Regions from separate parts of the Lysinibacillus sp. BF-4 genome, predicted to be linked through region 2. Evidence: riboswitches for the same ligand, from Rfam matches in the RefSeq annotation. Region 2 holds a riboswitch; each other region holds the start of a gene.
What was found. Region 2 has a riboswitch for S-adenosylmethionine ahead of metK (methionine adenosyltransferase). Riboswitches for the same ligand answer to the same signal wherever they lie in the genome.

Region 1 (4,216 bases), on a different contig from region 2:
TTGGCAGGCAAGTGAGTTGCCATTAAAAAAGTTTTTTAACACATCAGGCATGAAATATCGTGAGCTAGGCTTAAAAGATAAGCTAGCTACTATGACGGAGGATGAGCAATTAGCGCTCCTTGCATCAGACGGTATGCTAATCAAGCGACCTATCGTAACAGATGGCCAAAAGGTAACATTGGGCTTTAACGAAGAAACGTTTGAACAAACTTGGCGCTAAGGTTTGTCATGCTTGTTTTTGTTTAGCAAATATGGCAAACTTAAAGTGCAAAGTATCATTTAAAATGGAGGGGTTTTTGACATGACAACACCTAAAGACTTACGTTATTCTGAAGAACACGAATGGGTAAAAGTAGAAGACGGCAAAGCACGTATCGGTATTACACACTTCGCACAATCTGAGCTAGGCGATATCGTTTTCGTTGAGCTACCAGAAGTTGGCGATACAGTAACAATCGACGAGCCATTCGGTAGCGTTGAATCTGTTAAAACAGTTTCAGAGTTATATGCACCTGTTTCAGGTAAAGTTGTAGAAGTTAACGCAGAGCTTGAAGACAATCCAGAATACGTAAATGAGTCTCCTTATGAGCAAGCGTGGATGGTAGTAGTTGAGCTTTCTGATGCAGCACAACTTGATGATTTAATGGATGCTGACAAGTACGACGAAATGACACAAGAATAATCACACAGCGCCCCCGAATTTTTCGGAGGCGTTTTTTTATAGGAGGCGTTGGTATGAAGTGTCTTATTGTTGAGGGACGCTCGGATAAAGAGCGCTTGCAACGTGTATTAGCGGAGGACGTGACGATTGTTTGTACGAATGGTACAATCGGGCAAACGGCACTTGAGGAGCTACTAGCACCTTATGAGCACTACACACTCTACACATTTTTTGATGCTGATAAATCAGGGGATGCCTTACGTAAGCTCATGATGCGCACGTATCCTGAGGCAATACAGCTTCAAACTACTAAAATGTATAAGCAAGTAGCAGAGACACCCAAACGCTTTTTAGCAAATGTATTAGCGCGTGAAGGCATACGTGTGAAAATTGATAGGATATAAGGTTGTGGCAATATGGAACAATGGACAAAAGAGCAATTTGAGCAATATAAGGCAGAGGGTAAGGCGGCACTCTACGTTTACACACCGATGTGTGGTACGTGTCAGGTGGCCTCGCGCATGATGGAAGTTGTGAAGCACTTGGTGCCACATCGTAAAGTTGGCGCACTCGATTTAAATTTTGAGGAGCAATTGGCAATGACATATGAAATTGAAAGTGTACCTTGCTTACTAATTGTAGACGACGGAAAAATTACTGAAAAGGTCTATGCTTTTCAATCTGTACCTTATTTGTACGAATTGTTAAAAAACTAATTGACACTGTAAAATGTACATGGTAAAGTGTCTCATAACAACAACAAACATATATCGAACTCTTATCAAGAGAGGCGGAGGGAAGTGCCCTATGAAGCCCGGCAACCAACACGAAAGTGAAAAGGTGCCAATTCACACAAAGAGCAATCTTTGACAGATGAGTGGTCGGTTTACACGTATAGATTACGTCAAACCCCTCCACCTATTTACACAGTGGAGGGGTTTTTACTACTAAGGAGGTTGACGCTCATGATTACACTAAAAAACATTGTAAAAAAATATACAACAAAAAGCGGTCCTCTCACAGCAGTTGATCAAGTAAGTCTAACAATTAATAAAGGCGAGATTTTTGGCATCATTGGTTATAGTGGTGCAGGTAAAAGTACGCTAATTCGTTTATTAAATGGCTTAGAACAACCTACTGATGGTGAGGTTATCGTTAATGACTTACGCTTTTCGCATATTAAAGGTAAAGAACTACGCGAGGCGCGCCAAAAAGTCAGTATGATTTTTCAGCACTTTAATTTATTATGGTCACGCACTGTTGAAGACAATATTGCCTTTCCATTAGAGATTGCGGGTGTGCCTAAAGCACAGCGGGAGGCACGCGTTAAGGAGTTAATTAGCCTTGTTGGTTTGGATGGTCGTGGTAGCGCCTATCCATCGCAGCTATCAGGTGGTCAAAAGCAACGTGTAGGCATTGCGCGCGCGTTAGCCAATAACCCCGAAGTTTTATTATGTGACGAAGCGACAAGTGCGCTTGATCCTGAAACAACAGACGCTATTTTAGATTTACTTGTAGACATTAACGAACGTCTTGGTTTAACAATTGTGTTAATTACCCACGAAATGCATGTCATTCAAAAAATCTGTAATCGTGTAGCGGTTATGGAAGCGGGTAAAGTAGTGGAAGCTGGCGAAGTGCTCCAAGTATTTCGTAATCCCCAAGCACCCATCACAAAACGATTTGTTTCGCAGTTAACGGGTACAGAGGATACGAACGCAACATTTGCGACAATTCGTGCCCATTACCCAACAGGGCAGTTAATTAAATTAGTATTTGTAGGGGAGCGTACAGAGGAGCCTGTAATTTCGCAGTTAGTAAAACAATATGATGTTAGCGTTAGCGTAGTGCATGGTAACATCTCACAAACAAAGTCAGGACCGTACGGCACATTAGTCGTACATATTGATGGCGACGCCAAAAATATCGAACAATCCTTAGCATTTTTACGCAATGTGGATGTCCAAACGGAGGTAATGTCATGATAGCTGAGTGGTTTCCTAATGTGCAACTAGATAAGATGCTCGAGGCAATGTATGAAACAATTTATATGACAGTTGCAGCTACTGTAATTACCTTTATTTTAGGGCTAGCGCTAGGTATTTTATTGTTTTTGACTTCACCTAATAATGTATGGGCAAATAAAGTTGTTTACTTTTTAACAGGCTCATTCGTCAATATTTTTCGTTCGATACCATTTATCATTTTAATTATTTTATTAGTGCCGTTTACCAAGTTTTTATTTGGCACAATGCGTGGACCTACGGCAGCGCTACCCGTATTAATTATCGGTGCTGCTCCGTTTTATGCACGTATGGTGTTGATTGCTTTAAAAGAAATTGATAAAGGTGTCATCGAAGCAGCTCGTTCAATGGGAGCTAAAACATCAACGATTATTTTTAAAGTGCTGATTCCCGAGTCATTACCTGCTTTAATTTCAGGCATTACAGTAACAGCAGTAGCACTTGTAGGGTATACAGCAATGGCTGGTATAATTGGTGCAGGTGGTCTTGGTCACTTGGCGTATATGCAAGGTTTTCAGCGTGCACGTACAGATGTCATGTTAGTGGCTACCGTAATTATTGTTTTAATCGTATTTATTATTCAATGGATTGGTGACTTTATTACTGCTAAGGTTGATAAACGTTAGGTTATGCCGACAATTGTCGATAACATATAAAACACAAAGGGAGTGCAACAAATGAAAAAGTGGTTATCATTTTTAGTATTATCAGTACTTGTGCTAGCATTAGCAGCTTGTGGCGCAAGCGATAAAGACAAAAAAGACGAACAAACAGCTACAACTGATGATGAAACGAAAAAAGAAGAAACAACATTAACAGTAGGTGCTTCAGATAATCCTCATGCGGTTATTTTAGAACAAGCTAAACCGTTATTAGCTGACAAAGGCATCGACTTAAAAATTGAAACGTACACAGACTATGTATTACCTAACCAAGATTTAGAGTCTGGCGACTTAGACGCTAACTTCTTCCAACACATTCCGTATTTTGAAGGACAGGTTGCAGATAATGGTTATGATTTTGCTAACGCAGGTGGTGTACATATCGAGCCAATCGGTATTTACTCACAAGATTATAAAACATTAGAAGAGCTACCTGAAGGTGCAACAATTTTATTAAGTAGCTCAGTAGCTGACCATGGTCGTATGCTTGCATTACTTGAAGCAAAAGGCTTAATCAAATTAAAAGATGGCGTTGATAAAGTAAAAGCTGAAATCTCAGACATCGCTGAAAACCCAAAAAACTTTAAATTTGATGATGGTACTTCTCCAGAAATGCTTGTACAAATGTACCAAAACAATGAGGGTGACGCAGTATTAATTAATTCTAACTTCGCACTTGATCACGGTATTAACCCTATGAAAGAAGCGATTGCGCTTGAAGATGCAGAGTCACCATATGTAAACATCATTGCGGTTCGTTCAGAAGATAAAGACAACCCAGCGATTAAATCACTAATGGAAGTACTAACATCTACAGAAATCCAAGACTTCATCGTTGAAGAATGGGACGGTTCAGTAGTACCAGTGAA
Region 2 (4,216 bases):
GAGAATACTGGTTCTGGCTCAGTTACGCCACGCTCAGTACCTGCTAATTTAGATGTAAAGCCACTTAAGAAGTGGTACATTGCTTGCTCTTTTGTTAATTTTGAGATTGGAGGTAATACGCCGAATGCGTCAGCTGTTAAGAAGACGATTGTTTTCGGGTGACCTGCAACCGATGGTGTTACGATATTGTCAATGTAGTGAATTGGGTACGCTACACGAGTGTTTTCTGTTAAAGAGCCATCATCGTAATCAGCGATGCGTGTTTTGGGATCGATTACTACGTTTTCTAATACTGAACCGAAGCGGATAGCATTATAAATTTCTGGTTCTTTTTCTGCTGAAAGGTTGATTGTTTTTGCGTAGCAGCCGCCTTCGATGTTAAATACACCGTTGTCAGACCAGCCATGCTCATCATCACCAATTAATTTACGGTCAGCATCAGCAGATAAAGTTGTTTTACCTGTACCTGATAGGCCGAAGAATAAAGCAACGTCGCCAGCTTCACCTACGTTAGCTGAACAGTGCATTGGTAAAATGCCTTGCTCTGGTAATAAGTAGTTCATGATACCGAAAATTGATTTTTTCATTTCGCCAGCGTACTCTGTACCACCGATTAAAATGATTTTCTTTTCTAATGAAACAATAATGAATGTTTCAGAGTTTGTACCATCAATCTCAGGGTTAGCATGGAATGTTGGCGCAGAAACGATTGTAAAGTCAGCAACATGTGCTGCTAATTCGTTTGCAGTAGGGCGAATGAATAATTGGTGGCAGAAAAGGTTATGCCAAGCATATTCGTTTACTACTTTAATGCTTAGGCGGCTATCTTTATCAGCACCAGCAAAGCCATTAAATACGAAAACTTCGTCTTTAGCTTTTAAATAGTTCACTACTTTAGTGTATAATTTATCGAATACCTCTGCAGAAATCGGACGGTTAACTTTACCCCAGTCAATTTTATCCTTAGAGCCTTCTTCTTCAACCATATATTTATCTTTAGGTGAACGGCCTGTATATTTGCCTGTTTCAGCACAAACTGCTCCGTCAGCTGATAGTTTAGCTTCACCACGAGCTGTTGATTTCTCAACAAGTTGTGCTACAGAAAGTTGATCTTGAATATTGCTACCGCTTAATAATTCCTTCAGTTCGTTATGGATATCTACTGAATTCATCGCTTACATACCATCCTTTTTTATCGTATTCCCAAAATAGTTTGGGGAGAGTTTCCTAATTTCAAAATTAGTATAACACATTTGATTTAATAATCTATACTAATTATGCGAAAAGCATGTGAAAAATATTCATACTTTCGCAAAATGGACAAAAAATATTTGACATTGCTGAGCGCATTACGTAACATTGATGGCGAACGGATACTCTTATCCCGAGCTGGTGGAGGGTCAGGCCCTATGAAACCCGGCAACCTGCATTATATTTTTATATAAGGTGTTGGTGCTTAACCTGAATGCAAGGGGACTACCCTTGAACGATAAGAGTGAAAGGATACAAAACGTCAACTCCTTTCCTCACGCAAGTTAATGTGAGCGAAGGGTTTTTTTGTTTCTTCGATATTTAATAAGTTATGTACTCCCATTTTCCTTATTAAAGTACCTTTCTGTAATCCTTGTGTTAAAAGCAACTAACGGCTTTGTTGTTCACTACGAACTAACATGGGAAGAGTACCGTATCAATGCGTAAATTGCGCAAACATACTAGGAGGAAATTTTAATGACAAACCGACGTCTTTTTACATCTGAGAGTGTAACAGAAGGTCATCCGGATAAAATCTGTGACCAAATTTCAGATGCCATTTTAGACGCTATTTTAGCGAAAGATCCAAGTGCTCGTGTAGCATGCGAAACAACAGTAACTACAGGGCTTGTTCTTGTAGCTGGTGAAATTACAACTTCAACGTACGTAGATATTCAAGGTGTTGTACGCGCCACAGTCGAAGAAATTGGCTATACACGCGGTAAATATGGCTTTGATGCCGAAAACCTTGCTGTCCTAACAGCTATTGGCGAGCAATCACCTGATATTGCACAAGGTGTTGACCAAGCATTAGAAGCACGTGAAGGTACAATGACAGACGCAGCAATCGAAGCTATTGGTGCAGGTGACCAAGGATTAATGTTTGGTTACGCATGTAACGAAACACCAGAGCTTATGCCTCTACCAATTAGCTTAGCACACAAACTTGCACACCGTTTAACAGCAGTGCGTAAATCAGGCGAGCTAGGTTATTTACGTCCTGATGGCAAAACACAAGTTACTGTTGAATATGACGAAAATAATAATCCAGTACGTGTGGATACGATTGTTATTTCAACACAACATGATGAAGCTATTACATTAGAGCAAATCCAAGAAGATATTAAACGTGTAGTCATTGCACCAATCGTAGATGCAGCTTTATTAGATGACGCGACTAAATACTTCATTAATCCAACAGGTCGCTTTGTTATTGGCGGACCAAAAGGTGACGCTGGTTTAACAGGTCGCAAAATCATTGTAGATACGTACGGTGGTTATGCACGTCACGGTGGTGGTGCTTTCTCTGGTAAGGATGCCACTAAAGTAGACCGTTCTGCAGCTTATGCAGCACGTTACGTAGCTAAAAATATTGTCGCTGCTGGCCTTGCTGACCGCGCAGAAGTGCAACTTGCTTATGCAATTGGTGTTGCACAGCCCGTGTCAATTGCAGTCGATACATTTGGGACAGGCAAAGTTTCGGAAAGCGATTTAGTAACTTGGGTGCGTGAATTATTTGACTTACGCCCAGCAGGTATTATTGAAATGCTAGACTTACGTCGTCCAATTTATAAACAAACCGCAGCATACGGACATTTTGGTCGTACTGATGTTGCTCTTCCGTGGGAAGATACAACAATTGCTGAGCAGTTAAAGCAAAAAGCTGGTCTGTAAGATAACGCTGTTTTCAATGTTCTGATAATTTATCGAGCATTGAAAACAGCTCTTTTTTATTTTTGCATTGCTTTGTAGTAGCTACCCTTTTCGACATACTCTCGTACGATGCGTGCCATATCTTTTTTGTCCTCGTCGTTAAGTTCGCGCACAACTTTAGCAGGTCTGCCAAGTGCTAATGTATTTGGTGGTATTACCTTGCCAGGGGGCACTAAACTGCCTGCGCCAATAAAAGCACCTTCGCCAATTTCCGCGCCATCTAATATAATAGAACCCATACCAATTAATGCATTATTGCGAATTGTACAACTATGGAGGGTTACTTGGTGTCCGACAGTTACCTCATCCTCAATAATGAGTGGAAAGCTAGGGCTTTGATGTAAGCAACAATTATCTTGAATGCTTACGCGTTTGCCGATAATCGTTGGTGAAACATCACCACGAATAACTGCGTTATACCAAATGGATGTCTCAGCACCAATCGTGACGTCGCCTGTGACAACGGCGTAGTCAGCAATGAAAACAGAATCATCAATAGTAGGTTGTTTACCTTTATACGGATATATCAATAAAATACACCTCACCTTTACACAATGTACTCATATCGTATCAAAAGCTGAAATTAAAGCAAATAGTAAATTAATGTTTTGTAAATATTCGTTATAATAGAAAATAGAGAAGTGATAATTAAGGGGGATAAAATTATGTGGAAGTGGGAAGCTGAAGGGCAGCCAAGGGCAGTTGTTACGATTATCCATGGTGCTTATGAGCATCATGGTTGGTATGCTTGGTTAATTGAGCAACTGCGAGGCGAAGGCTATCACGTGTTAACAGGTGACTTGCCGGGTCATGGTGAATTAAATCGTAATTTACAGGCGCATGACGAGAGTTTTGAACGTTATGACCTGCATGTGAAAAAATTAATGAAGATGGCATTCTCTTATGATTTACCTGTATTTGTCATCGGTCATGGGCTTGGCGCACTGCTTGCTATTCAGGTAATGCGTAAAAAATATCCATTAGCGGGTGTTATATTTACGTCACCTTGGTTACAATTAAAACTACAACCAGGAAAGATGGTCAATGCATTAACGAGTATTAGTGCGCTCACTTCAAGCATGAAGGTAACACATGAAATTGATATCGCTATGCTGACAAAAGACAGTGAAAAAATCGAAACAATTATCGACGACATTCCTTACAATACAACCGTATCAGTGAAGTGGTATCGCGAGTTACAATTATTACAACGTGATATTACGATTTTAATGACGCATAAATTTCCGAACGT
Region 3 (4,216 bases), on a different contig from region 2:
GTCTGCAAAGTATAACGATGTGATGGCGCAATACCGTTTAGGCTCGATTTATTACGAGGCATTACTCGGTAAGCCACGTAATGTATCAAAAGCGCTTTATTGGTATCAGCTCGCTGCACAGCAAGGACATCTCGATGCGCAATATAATCTTGGTTATATTTATAACAATGAGCAAGACGGCGAGATTGATTACGCTAAGGGACGCTTTTGGTATGAGGAGGCTGCAAGCCGAGGAGATATTTTGTCATGCCGTCGCTTAGAGGAAATTTACGAACTAGGTTTAGGTGTAAAGGCGGATGCCACACGTGCTAAATATTGGTGTGAGCAAGCAGAAGCAATTGAACGTATGAAGGGAGAAAATGAAAAATGAAAACAGTAGCAGTAGTAGGTGGCGGGATTACCGGCGTATGCACAATGCATTACTTGCAACGTCAAGTACACGAAAAAAAATTGGATGTTAAACTCGTACTCATTGAAAAAAATGAATACCTTGGTGGAAAAATCCATAGTGAAGCGCAAGACGGCTTTATTATGGAGACAGGTGCAGACTCTATTGTAGCGCGTCACCCAGGTGTTATTGAATTAGTACGTGAGGTTGATTATGAGGATGAGCTAGTTTATAACGAAACAGGTACATCATTTATTTATACGAATAATGAACTGCACGCTATCCCGAAGGACTCAACTTTTGGTATCCCGATGTCATTAGCTTCACTAGAGGCGAGTACATTAGTATCAGCAGAGGGTAAGGCAGAGGCGCTAAAAGATTTACATATGCCAAACAAAAGCTTTACGAAAGAAAGCTCGATTGGCGAATTTTTAACGTATTACTTAGGTGAAGAGCTAGTACAAAAACAAATTGCTCCTGTACTATCAGGCGTTTACTCAGGTAACTTAAACGAGTTATCCATCGCTTCTACACTGCCCTATTTAATTGATTATAAAAATGATTTTGGCAGTATTATTAAAGGTTTTGAAGCGAATAAGGCGCAATTTTCACGTGCTGCTGACAAAAAGTTTATTTCCTTTAAAAAAGGATTAGATAGTTTGTTATATCGAATTGTTGAAACGTTAACAGATGTTGATGTAAAGCTAGGTACGGGTGTAGAAACAATTGAAGAAGGACGTACACTTCATTTAACAAACCGCGAAACACTGACTGCAGATGCTATTGTATTGGCGCTGCCAAATGATGCCATTGCAAAGTTATTGCCAAGCGAAGCCTTGCAGCCATATTTTACAAAATTTACGACAGCTTCAGTGATTACAATGTATTTAGGTTTTACTGTACCGGATGCGCTATTACCAGCAGACGGCACAGGCTATATTGTATCGGATAATACAAATGTCGTGTGTAATGCCGCAACTTGGACAAGCCGCAAGTGGAAACATACTTCAGCACAAGGTAATTTATTAGTACGCTTATTTTATAAAAATATAAATGCACGCTATGAGGAGCTAGAGGCAATGACGGAGGACGAGCTTACTGCAATAGGTATCGCTGACGTGAAAAATAGCTTAGGTATTGATGCAGAGCCAAGTGTTGTTAATGTTACAAAATGGACGAACCAAATGCCACGCTATGATTTAGCTCATCGAGATGCGCTACAAGGCTTGGAGCAAAAAATGGCTGAACACTACCCAACGATTTATTTAGCGGGTTGTTCGTATTATGGTGTAGGCATTGGCGCCTGCATTCAAAATGGTAAAACAATTGGCGAAAAGGTCGCTAACGAATTATAAATTGAAATCCACCAGTGCCTTACTTGCACTGGTGGATTTTTTGTAAACGATAACATCTGTACAATAGGTAGCATTTTTTGTTAGAAATGCATAATAGTATTGACGTGAGTGAGCCCTAGCGATATGATACTTCACAATAGTTAGAAATTTCATAACATTCTTATCGAGAGAAGCGGAGGGACTGGCCCTACGAAGCTTCAGCAACCAACAGCGATGTCAGGTGCTAAATCCAGCTAGTGAATTACTAGGCAGATGAGGAGGAAACATACGATGCGTAGCCCTCTTTTTTGTACATAAAAAGAGGGCTTTTTTATTTTACTTTAGGAGGAATAAGGTATGGGCTTGCTTGAAAAATTACAAACATCAATTGTTGTGGGTGATGGTGCGATGGGAACGATGCTGTACGCGACAGGTTTAGCATCATGCCATGAAGAATTAAATTTATTACAGCCAGCACTAGTAGAGAAAATCCATAATGAATACATTGCGGCAGGTGCAGATGTCATTCAAACAAATACGTACGGCGCAAATGCTATAAAGTTAGCGCGTTATGGGCTTGCGGATAAAGTAACAGAGATTAATAAAGCAGCAACACATTTAGCTAAAAAGGCAGCGGATGGTAACGTATATGTATTAGGTACAATTGGTGGGATTCGTGATATTCGTAAGACGGATGTTACACTAACGGAAATTTTGCAAGGGGTAAAAGCGCAAGCTACAGTATTTTTAACGGAGGGTGTGGATGGGTTATTACTCGAAACATATTATGATTTTGATGAGCTAGTGGCAACACTTGAGCTACTACGTGAGATGACGACGCTACCCATTATTGCACAGGTATCCATGCATGAAGTAGGTGTGCTTCAAAATGGTAAGCCACTCAATGAAGCACTAACAGAGTTAGAACGATGTGGTGCAGATGTGGTAGGTGTTAACTGCCGTCTTGGTCCGTTTCATACGATACAGGCTTTTGAGCAGGTAGATTTGCCACAGCACGCTTTTTTATCCACCTATCCGAATGCGTCATTGCTTGATGTAGAGGACGGTAGGATTGTTTATGAGTCGGAGTATGATTACTTTGGACGAGCTGCAGCAACATTATGTAAGCAAGGTGTGCGCTTAATTGGTGGTTGTTGTGGCACAACACCAAAACATATTGCTGCTGTTAAAAAACACGTAGCGAGTTTAACACCTATTAACGAGAAGCCCAAGCGCCAAATTGCAGTGGACTTTGTGCGCGAGGCTGAGCCACGTACTGTAAAACCGCTTCATGAGAAGGCAAAACAGGAGCGCTCGATTATTGTGGAACTTGATACACCAAGGCATTTAGAGGTGGAGGGCTTTATTAAAGGCTCAGAACAACTGTATGCGGCAGGTGCTGATGTAGTGATGATGGCTGATAACTCCCTTGCGTCTCCGCGTATTAGTAATATTGCAATGGGCGCAATGATTAAAGAGAAGGGTGTACGTCCATTAACACATATTACGTGTCGAGATCGTAATTTAATTGGGCTACAATCACATTTAATGGGGCTAAATGCATTAGGCATTCATGATATTTTAGCTGTAACGGGTGATCCAACAAAGGTTGGCGACTTCCCAGGGGCAACGAGTGTTTATGATGTTACTTCCTTTGAACTGATTGCGCTGATTAAGCAATTAAACGAGGGCATTTCGTTTTCAGGCAAACCTTTACGTAAAAAGGCAAACTTTTCGGTGGCGGCGGCTTTTAATCCAAACGTGCGTGTAGTAGCACGAGCTGTGCCACGCCTAGAGAAAAAAATTGAACACGGCGCAGATTACTTTATTTCGCAGCCTGTCTATACAAAGGAAAAAATTATCGAAACCTACGAGGCAACGAAGCATTTAAGTGTACCAATTTATATTGGTATTATGCCTGTAACTAGCTATCGTAGTGCCGAGTTTTTACATCATGAAGTACCTGGCATTAAGCTGTCAGATGAAGTACTTACACGCATGCGCGATTGTGGTGAGGATAAGGAGCGCGCCACACAAGAAGGCATCGCTATTGCGAAAGAACTGTTAGATACAGCAGCCAAATACTTTAAAGGCATTTATTTAATTACACCATTTTTACGATATGATATGACATTACAATTAATCGCTCACATTAAGGAAATGGATGAAGCGGCAAAAGGGGTTTCGATTAATGGCTAAGCAGACGATACAACAACAACTAGAGCAACGCATTTTAGTAATGGACGGCGCAATGGGCACAATGCTACAAAACGAAAAGCTAAGCGAGGATGATTTTGGTGGTGAGGCATTAGATGGCTGTAATGAAAACCTTGTATTAACGCGACCTGATGTGCTGTTAAAAATTCATGGACAATATTTAGCGGCAGGCGCTGATTTAATTTGTACAAATACATTTGGTGCTACACCACTGGTATTGGATGATTATGATATTGGCGACAGAGCAGAGGAGATTAATATTCGTGCTGCTCAACTT
Region 4 (4,216 bases), on a different contig from region 2:
TGCTGAGGTTGTGCTAGGTACACAGCAACCACTTCGCGTAACAGCACTTTATGATGATGGTACGAGCAAGGACGTTACAGCGCAAGTAGCATGGAAGCTAAGCGGTGCAGTACGTGCTAATGATATGGTGCATTTTTCACAAGCAGGAGCGGCTGAAGTAGTAGCGAGCTTTGAAGGGCAAACCCTACAGTATAAAGTACATGTAGTAAAACCATTAGAGCCGATGAGTTACCCAATTAAGGGTGTTGAGCCATTACAAGCTATGGCTAATATCCCTGCCACTAAAGTTTGGACAGTAACATTAAGTAATCCAGCTACTAGTGTGAGTGGTGTATATGTGCTTGATAAGTATGGGCAACGCGTTACGACGACCATTGTTAATCAAGGTACGAGCTTAACCATTCGTCCAGCAGCGCCTTACCAAGCGGGCGAGACCTATTACTTAATGCTTGATGATGTAGCGAGCACACACCACAAGCTTGTGCCGCAAAGTATGAAATTTACCATTGCACGCTAGATTGAAATTTTCGACAGCTTATAGGTATAATAGTTGTGGGGAAATAGTAATAGCTAGATTGATGGCACGCTGTATGCGGTGAAAGCTGCACGTACAGTGTAGGCTCGTTATAATACATAAGGCGAGCATAGCAAGGAACCAGTAGTACGTATTAAAGAGGCATCACAAGTTGAGCTGTCTCAGCATTACGGCATCTTTTTAGTGTATGATAAAAAGCCTGATACGGATGTGACGATTACGACAGGTTTTACAAAGGCAAAGTTCGAAAACACACATATCATCGCTACGCCCTATTATGGCAAGGAAGGCTCAGGTATTGTAGAGGTAATGTGGAAGATGGGCGCTGGGCAAGATGGTGCTATTACACAACGCTTTTTCAACAATGGCGATGATCTTACACTCAAGTTCAACCAAACAGTAGGAAAATGGCATTACACTACGACCTATATACTTGTGATGCGTGATAGCAAGTGGGTGCCGCAAGATAAGGGTACAGTAGCAATACGCGTGCGTTAAAAATACGCGGCTCTTAGGAGTCGCGTATTTTTAGTTTGCATACAGCTTAAATTAATTGAAAGCTAATTTATGAGGAAGGACCTATAATAAGAGATAGGTTCTTTTTTCATTGCACCACGCTTGAAAAATACGAACAAAGGTTCTATAATGAAGGAAGTAATAAATTGTGAAGGAGGTTAGATAATGAATAATAGAACAGTAAATGATGTATTGGCGGCTGTAGAGCGCGCAATACAAAATACGTTAGATACACGGATTTATTACATAACTAGCTGGAGCGAGGCTGTCGGCTTAACGCTAACTGGCAATGAGCAATTACAACAGCGCTACTATAAAATCCATCATCATTATGATGCGGGCAGTTTTACAGTAACGGCACTACAGCAACAAGGCGCGCACTTGCACGAAGACTATGCCCATCAGCTAAACGAGCTACCTGCCGTACATAGCTATGATTTTTCGTCTATTAGTTTTACTTGTATTTATGATGCAAAAGTAAATGAAGTGACGAGTTATCGTCGCCCCATACTTAAACATGAGCTGTGCTATGAGATTTGCTTAGAGGGTGTGGTATTTACTAAAACGTTAGCTGACTGTCAGCAAGCAGTAGCTGAAGCAGCTATGCTTGAGTGGGAGACAGAGCGCCTTAAGCGTGTTTACCAAGCTATGATTGAAGCGCTTGGTCGGGCGTTAACTGTAAGTGAGATTCATTATATTGAGTCACAGAAGGCACAGTGGCTTACTAAAAAAGTAGCGCTGCCTACAATTGTAGCGGCACTACGCCAAGGCTTAATGTGTGAGGACAGTAACGATACGATTGAGTTAGCGCTAGAGCAGTGGCAAAAGCTACAAGCAAACCCATTAGCGCATCGTCGTTATATCGCGCGGCAGTCAGCATTAATTGCACAACATAAAAAAGAATTTTCAGAATAAATAATAAAACGTATTGACTTACCAGGTTAAAGCGTTTAGTATAGTCATCAACAACAAAATCCTTATAAAGAGTTCGGGGGAGGAACTGGTCCTATGATCCCGCAGCAACCGGTGGTATACACAAAGGTGCTAAGTCCAGCAAGCCAAGCTTGAAAGATGAGGAGTAACAAACGGAGCAAAGCCTCCCTCTTCTTTGAGCTATTCAAAGAGAGGGGGGCTTTTGTTGTTGAGAGGAGATTAATTATGTATAACAAAGCAGATATTTCGAAGTTAGGTCAACTTAATCAATTAGCACAGCGCCCTAATCAAGCGTTTCATAAGTGGAATGCGGCAGTATTTAAAGACGGCGCACTATCAGCCAAACTAAAAGAAACGATTGCTATTGCCAGTGCAACTGTAACAGGTTGCCCGTACTGCATCGAAATCCATACAGGCGCAGCTCAGCAAGCAGGCGTGACTAAGGAAGAAGCGGCAGAAGCCATTTTTGTAGCGACAGCCTTAAAAGCAGGTAGTGCCTTTGCTCATAGCGCTAACAGCTTGCGTGCTTATGAAGGTGCAACGGACGAAGGGCTTTATGAAAAGGCCTATTTTGCAAAGACAGGCGCTTTACAAAAGCTAGCACCAGAAGCTTTTACTACGTTTATTAATTTTTCTAATGAGGCAGTAGCACCAGGCGTATTAACAGCAAAAGAAAAAGAAATTATTGCGGTAGCTATTGCTCATATTACAGGTTGCCCATACTGCATTGAGCTACATGTAACGAATGCAAAGGCGCAGGGCGTTACAGCAGAGGAGTTAGCCGAAACTGTTTTTGTAGCGAGTGCTTTGAATGCAGGGAGCGCTTTTGCTCACAGCATTAACGTGCTAAATGCTTTTCAATAAAAAAGCATAAGCGCTAGGCCTATGCTCAGTACGTTATAGTTTGCCGGTTAAAAACTGTGCTTCGCCTACACCAAAGCTCCAGTCTTCGTCACGATTGGTAACGATGGAAATCATGATGTCTTGTGGGTCAATGCCGCATTTAGTATGCAGGGCCTCAACCGTTTGTTGGTAAAAGGCTTGCTTTTGCTCAGCTGTGCGAGGACGGCTAGTGACAGTTAATACAACAACATCCTTTGTGCGTGTAAAGCCAAGCCCTGTGTCCTCGATAATCATTTCGTTAGCAGGGTGTTGGTGCACAATTTGGTAGCGGTCACGCGCAGGCACTTGAAAGGCATTGACCATTGCTTCGTGAGCGGCATCAAGTAATGTTTGTAGTTGCTCAGGTGAGCGACCCTCAATTATATCAAATTTAATAAGTGGCATCTTAATCTACTCCTCATCTATGTGATACTCATAGTGTAGTAGATAAGTAGGCTTTATAGCAAGAAAAAACTTACTATTCAGAAAAAATATTTACCTTATTGTGAGTTTGAAGGAAGTCTTGGGGGCTAATGACTTCAACAGCAACCAGCTAAGGCATGGTGCTTTCCCCAACTAGCAACAGCTAAAGAATGAGGAGGAAATAATAATGACAAAAAAACAAATTCATTTAAATGGTTTTACACAAAATTCGGTATCGCCACACGCAGCAGGGCTTTGGCGCTACCCCACACATAACGGAGAGGCGCATGGCACGCTTGCCTACTGGACGGATTTAGCAAAGACATTAGAACGCGGTAAATTTGATGCGTTATTTTTAGCGGATGTGATTGGCGTTTATGATGTCTATCAGGCAAGTAATGAAGCGGCTCTCGCACAAGCGGTACAAGTACCAGCACATGATCCTTTGCTTGCGGTATCAGCTATGGCTGCGGCAACTAAACGTCTAGGCTTTGCGATTACGGCATCAGCTACGTATATCCCGCCTTACCAATTGGCGCGCCAGTATTCGACATTAGATCACTTAACAGATGGGCGCATTGGTTGGAATATTGTAACCTCGTATTTAGAGAGCGAAGCGATTAATTTAGGGCTTGCGGGTTTAATTCCGCATGATGAGCGTTATGAGCGAGCGGAGGAGTATTTGGATGTCGTGTATAAATTATGGGAGCAAAGCTGGCAAGACGGCGCAGTCGAGAAGACGACGCATTACAGCAATCCACACAAAGTACAGGCAATTGCACATGAAGGCAATTACTTTACTGTACCTGGTGTGCACTTAGTTGAGCCATCTAAGCAACGTACGCCTTTACTATTTCAAGCAGGCGCTTCACCACGTGGTCGTGAGTTTGCGGCAAAACATGCGGAGGGTATTTTTACAAATACGCA

Region 1: another riboswitch for S-adenosylmethionine. It lies ahead of CH76_RS09795 (methionine ABC transporter ATP-binding protein); the one in region 2 lies ahead of metK (methionine adenosyltransferase).
Region 3: another riboswitch for S-adenosylmethionine. It lies ahead of CH76_RS03365 (bifunctional homocysteine S-methyltransferase/methylenetetrahydrofolate reductase); the one in region 2 lies ahead of metK (methionine adenosyltransferase).
Region 4: another riboswitch for S-adenosylmethionine. It lies ahead of CH76_RS03865 (carboxymuconolactone decarboxylase family protein); the one in region 2 lies ahead of metK (methionine adenosyltransferase).

What each region holds. Positions count from the first base shown of each region.
Region 1 covers NZ_JPUW01000030.1:25-4,240, reverse strand. Annotated here, with positions in the region: gene CH76_RS09815 (arsenate reductase family protein) at 1-220, shown strand, start outside; gene gcvH (glycine cleavage system protein GcvH) at 302-682, shown strand; gene CH76_RS09805 (toprim domain-containing protein) at 736-1,065, shown strand; gene CH76_RS09800 (thioredoxin family protein) at 1,078-1,377, shown strand; SAM riboswitch class I at 1,437-1,541, shown strand; gene CH76_RS09795 (methionine ABC transporter ATP-binding protein) at 1,627-2,646, shown strand; gene CH76_RS09790 (methionine ABC transporter permease) at 2,643-3,311, shown strand; gene CH76_RS09785 (MetQ/NlpA family ABC transporter substrate-binding protein) at 3,363-4,216, shown strand, end outside.
Region 2 covers NZ_JPUW01000002.1:102,267-106,482, reverse strand. Annotated here, with positions in the region: gene pckA (phosphoenolpyruvate carboxykinase (ATP)) at 1-1,172, opposite strand, end outside; SAM riboswitch class I at 1,377-1,496, shown strand; gene metK (methionine adenosyltransferase) at 1,729-2,925, shown strand; gene CH76_RS02660 (gamma carbonic anhydrase family protein) at 2,982-3,494, opposite strand; gene CH76_RS02655 (alpha/beta hydrolase) at 3,630-4,216, shown strand, end outside.
Region 3 covers NZ_JPUW01000004.1:29,046-33,261, forward strand. Annotated here, with positions in the region: gene CH76_RS03355 (tetratricopeptide repeat protein) at 1-370, shown strand, start outside; gene hemG (protoporphyrinogen oxidase) at 367-1,743, shown strand; SAM riboswitch class I at 1,901-2,002, shown strand; gene CH76_RS03365 (bifunctional homocysteine S-methyltransferase/methylenetetrahydrofolate reductase) at 2,080-3,921, shown strand; gene metH (methionine synthase) at 3,914-4,216, shown strand, end outside.
Region 4 covers NZ_JPUW01000005.1:69,038-73,253, reverse strand. Annotated here, with positions in the region: gene CH76_RS13455 (transglutaminase domain-containing protein) at 1-517, shown strand, start outside; gene CH76_RS03875 (hypothetical protein) at 719-1,033, shown strand; gene CH76_RS03870 (hypothetical protein) at 1,217-1,966, shown strand; SAM riboswitch class I at 2,026-2,129, shown strand; gene CH76_RS03865 (carboxymuconolactone decarboxylase family protein) at 2,210-2,848, shown strand; gene CH76_RS03860 (tautomerase family protein) at 2,882-3,271, opposite strand; gene CH76_RS03855 (LLM class flavin-dependent oxidoreductase) at 3,477-4,216, shown strand, end outside.